One region of the Microbacterium sp. X-17 genome, then DNA from elsewhere that is predicted to be linked to it. Evidence: riboswitches for the same ligand, from Rfam matches in the RefSeq annotation. Region 1 holds a riboswitch; the other holds the start of a gene.

The links. Region 1 has a riboswitch for magnesium ahead of ABCS02_RS20865 (ABC transporter permease subunit). Riboswitches for the same ligand answer to the same signal wherever they lie in the genome.
Region 2: it holds a riboswitch for magnesium, as region 1 does, so the genes downstream of both, ABCS02_RS30535 (ABC transporter permease subunit) here and ABCS02_RS20865 (ABC transporter permease subunit) in region 1, are expected to answer to the same signal.

What each region holds. Positions count from the first base shown of each region.
Region 1 covers NZ_JBDHNI010000004.1:296,194-298,584, reverse strand. Annotated here, with positions in the region: gene ABCS02_RS20870 (LacI family DNA-binding transcriptional regulator) at 115-1,134, shown strand; M-box (ykoK) riboswitch at 1,166-1,333, shown strand; gene ABCS02_RS20865 (ABC transporter permease subunit) at 1,548-2,391, shown strand, end outside.
Region 2 covers NZ_JBDHNI010000007.1:310,754-313,144, reverse strand. Annotated here, with positions in the region: gene ABCS02_RS30535 (ABC transporter permease subunit) at 1-1,055, opposite strand, end outside; M-box (ykoK) riboswitch at 1,520-1,700, opposite strand; gene ABCS02_RS30530 (hypothetical protein) at 2,017-2,391, shown strand, end outside.

The DNA of each region.
Region 1 (2,391 bases):
TCTTCGTCGTGATGCCCCGGGCTCGCGCCCGTTGTTTACGCAAACATAGATCACATCGTCGTAGAATGTCAACGCAAACAATTTGTTCACCGACGAGACGGGGCGGATCGCTTCATGGCTGATGGTCTGCGACGCGAGCCGTCGATCAATGACGTGGCGCGCGCGGCCGGGGTATCCGCGCAGACCGTGTCCCGCGTCGCGACGGGCAAGGATGTCGTCCGTCCGGAGACGCGTGAGCGGGTCATCGGGGCGATGCAGCGCCTGGGCTACCGGCCGAACGGAGCGGCGAGAGCGCTGAAATCGGGTCGCTACCAGAGCATCGGCGTCATCATGTTCTCGCTGTCCTCGTACGGCAACATGCGCACGCTCGAGGCGATCGCGACGGAGGCCACGTCGGGGGGCTACTCGCTGACGCTCATTCCGCTGGATGCGGCCACGCAGGCGAGCGTGTCCGGGGCGTTCGCGCGACTCAGCGAGCAGGCCGTCGACGGCATCGTGATCATCATCGAGGCGCACATCCTCAACGAATCCGAGATCGAGCTGCCCAGTGGGCTTCCCGTCGTCGTCGTCGACTCCAGCGCGGAATACGACCAGCCCGTCGTGGACACGGATCAGGCGCAGGGCGCACGGCTGGCGACGAAGCATCTCCTCGACCTCGGACACCCCACGGTGTGGCACGTGGCCGGCCCCGACGAGTCGTTCTCGGCCCAGCGCAGACGCGAGTCGTGGCGGCAGACGTTGGAGGCGGGCGGAGCCTCGGTCCCGGAGGTGTTCGTCGGCGACTGGTCCGCGGAGTCCGGGCAGGCCGCCGGCGAGTGGCTCCTGACGCAGGCCGGAGTGAGCGCCGTCTTCGCGGCCAACGACCAGATGGCGCTCGGGGTGCTGCACGCGCTCCACGCCGCGGGTACGGACGTCCCGGGAGAGATCAGCGTCGTCGGCTTCGACGACATGCCCGAGGCCGCCTCGTTCTGGCCGTCGCTGACGACCGTCCGGCAGCACTTCGATGCGGTGGGCCTCGCCGCGGTCCGGTCGCTCATCGCCAGCATCGAGGGCTCCGTGCCGGAGGCGTCGTTGCTGATCCCGACCGAACTCATCACGCGTCAGAGCACGGCGGTGTTCGCGTCGAGGGAATGATGTGTTTCCTGGGTCTGCTACCGTCTTCGAGGCAGAACTTCGTTAGGTGAGGCTTCTGCGCGAACACAAGCCACTGATCTGACGACGTCGAGAGACGCCCAAGATCAGGACAGGTCTCCCCGGATTAAGGGGTGATCCCAGGTGGCTTCCCGAGCGGGATACGTCGTGCAGTGCCGAAGCTCTTACATGGGAGTCCCGCAACCGGACGCACGCGCGACCCGGGGAGGAGCCTGGCGTGAGCCTGCCTGAGTGCGAGGAGGTGATCCGTCGTGAGCGACGACCATAGTTCGTTCGGTCCCTACCGCGCGCCTGCGACGGCGGCCCCCGTGCTCTCGTGGTCCGGTCGTCCCTGAGTTCGGCGCGGCACGGGACCCTTCGCGTCCCCCGTCGGCTCCCCTCCGTGAGGTCCTGTCATGCCTCTTCTCCGAACCGTTCCCGGCGCCGGCACGCTTCGTCGTGTCCGTTTCCGCTGGATCGATGTCGTCGTCGCGCTGGCGATCGTGGTCTTGTTCTTTCTGGTCATCCAGGCGGCCACCGGTGCGTCGGCGCCCGTGCGACTCGACGACGTGCCCTCGTCGATCTCGACCGATCCGGCTCTCTTGCCGTACTACGCGCTGCGCTCGCTGCTGCGGATGTTCGTGGCGCTGGCGGCATCGCTGGTGTTCACCTTCGTCGTCGCTACCGCCGCCGCACGACTGCCCCGGGCCGAGAAGGTGATCCTCCCGGCCCTGGACATCCTCCAGTCGGTTCCCATCCTCGGGTTCCTCTCGGTAACCGTCACCGGCTTCATCGCCCTGTTCCCCGGCTCGACGCTGGGCCTCGAGTCCGCCGCAGTCTTCGCGATCTTCACGTCGCAGGTGTGGAACATGACCTTCTCCTTCTATGCGTCGCTCACCAGCCAGCCGAAGGATCTGGATGAGGCGACCCGACTGATGCGGCTGACCAAGTGGCAGCGGTTCTGGAAGCTGGACGTCCCCTCCGGAATGATCCCGCTGGTCTGGAACGGGATGATGAGCTTCGGCGGAGCATGGTTCTTCCTCGCGGCGTCGGAGGCGATCACCGTCAACAACCACAGCTACGCACTCCCGGGCGTCGGGGCCTACGTGGCATCCGCGGTCGAAGCCGGGCAGCTGGGGCGTGTGGGTTGGGCGATCGTCACCATGGCGATCATGGTGCTGGGCGTGAACTTCCTGTTCTGGCGGCCGTTGGTCGCGTGGGCGGAGCGTTTCCGTCAGGAGGACACCGCGCCGATGGATC
Region 2 (2,391 bases), on a different contig from region 1:
AACAGGAAGTTCGCCGGGAAGCTCGCCAGCAGCTGCACGATCGGCTGGGCCAGCCGGCTGATCCGCGGGTTCATTCCGATCCACACGCCCACCGGCACCCAGACGATGGTCGCGAACAGCAGGATGACGACGACGCGCGCCATCGTCACCGCGCCGAGCCCGAACGCCTCCAGGAACGCGCCCATCCCCAGCGAGTGCTGGATGAAGAGGTAGGAGGCGATGGCGCCGACCACGATCGCGGCGACGACGAGCACGGTCACGACCACGTCCAGCGTGCGCTTGCGCACCTCCGGCACCCGCAGCGGATGCTCGGCCAACCCGAACGGCCGGGTCGCCCTGTCAAGACCGCGCCCGATCGGGGCGAACCCGCGCTCCACGACGCGCGGCAGCCACGACCGGCTGATCACATCGAGGACGACGCTGCGCGGCCGGTCGGTGGGTGCGGTGTCCTCCTGGCGGAACCGCTCCGCCCAGGCGACCAGCGGCCGCCAGAACAGGAAGTTCACACCCAGCACCATGATCGCCATCGTCACGATCGCCCAGCCGACCCGGTCGAGCTGGCCGGCCTCCACCGCCGAGGCGACGTAGGCGCCGACGCCGGGCAGCGCGAAGCTGTGGTTGTTGACGGTGATGGCCTCGGAGGCCGCCAGGAAGAACCAGGCGCCGCCGAAGCTCATCATCCCGTTCCAGACCAGGGGGATCATGCCGGAGGGCACGTCGAGCTTCCAGAACCGCTGCCACTTCGTCAGCCGCATCAGCCGGACGGCCTCGTCGAGGTCGCGCGGCTGGCTGGTCAGCGACGCGTAGAACGCGAAGGTCATGTTCCACACCTGCGAGGTGAAGATCGCGAACACCGCGGCGGACTCCAGCCCGAGGGTGGAGCCGGGGAAGAGCGCGATGAACCCGGTCACGGTCACCGACAGGAAGCCGAGGATCGGGACGGACTGCAGGATGTCGAGCGCCGGCAGGATCACCTTCTCAGCGCGCGGCAGCCGAGCGGCGGCCGTGGCGACGACGAAGGTGAACACCAGCGACGCTGTGAGCGCCGCGAACATCCGCAGCAGGGAGCGCAGCGCGTAGTACGGCAGCAAAGCGGGATCGGTGTCGATGGACGACGGCACCTCGGCCAGCCGCACCGGCGCGGAGGCACCGGCGGTCGCCTGGATGATCAGGTAGAAGAGGACGACGATCGCGACGGCGACCAGGACATCGATCCAGCGGAAGCGGACACGGCGGAGCGTGCCGGCGCCCGGGACAGTGCGGAGAAGGGGCATGACAAGACCTCCCTGGGCCGCGACCGGCGAGGGCCGGAGGCGGCAGAGGACGACAGGGGACGTGATGAGGGCGTCACCGTGCCGCGCGCAGGTCAGGGGCGGCTGGACGCGAAACGCGGAGGGGCCGCCGTCGCCGGGGCGCAGCAGGGACGGGACGGACTATGGTCATCGCTCACGGCGGGTCACCTCCTCGCATTCCGGGGCAGGCGTGCGCCAGGCGTCACCCGCGGCGGCAGCGGCCGCGGACGAGACTCCCACGTAAGAGCTTCGGCACTGCACGACGTATCCCTGATCCGGTGGGATCGGGGGAAGCCACTTGGGATCACCCCTTAAGCCGGGGAGACCTGTCCTGATCTTGGGCGTCTCTCGACGTCGTCAGATCAGTGGCCTGTGTTCGCGCAGAAGCCTCACCTAACGAAGTTCTGCCTTCAAGAAGGTAGCAGATCGCGGGCGCGGATTCTTGATTCCTAACGGATCGCTCACGGCTCATGCGGCCACGGCGTGCCCACACTTTGCCCACACTTTTCTGAGATCACAGTGATTCGAACGCATCTCACGTGACTCAAATCCCGCGAATTTCCGCGGATCTTGCAGCGTTTGGACCGCGCAGACGGGACCAGAATAGGGTTCGATTCCCCCCATCTCCACGGATGGTCGTCGTCGCGCGTTGTTGAGGGTTCCGTCCGACCACCCCCGCGATCACCCCTAGAACCGCCCGCACCCTCTGTCGTACCCTGTGCCCGTGCGGCCAGGGCGCGGTTGGAGACGTCTCGGGGCCGCCGCCGGCGCCGTGGCGCTGGTGGCGGCGACGTTCAGCGCCGTCGTGGGAGGCGCGCCGCAGGCGCAGGCGCAGTCGCCGAACCCCCTGCAGGTCACCTACGTGGCACGGGTGTGCGACGCGTACACGGACATCATGGCCAACAAGGCCAGGAACAACATCCAGGAGTCGCTCTTCAACCTCGGCCCCGATTCGACCTACGCGCCCAACGACATCGTCGATCCGGCCGCGGAGGCCGCCGGTTCGCCGAACTGCCGCCCGCTGACCGGGTGGACGTTCTCGACCGGGCAGGGGATCGCGTCGAAGTCGCCGGCGACGCAGAACCTCTCGACCGTGACC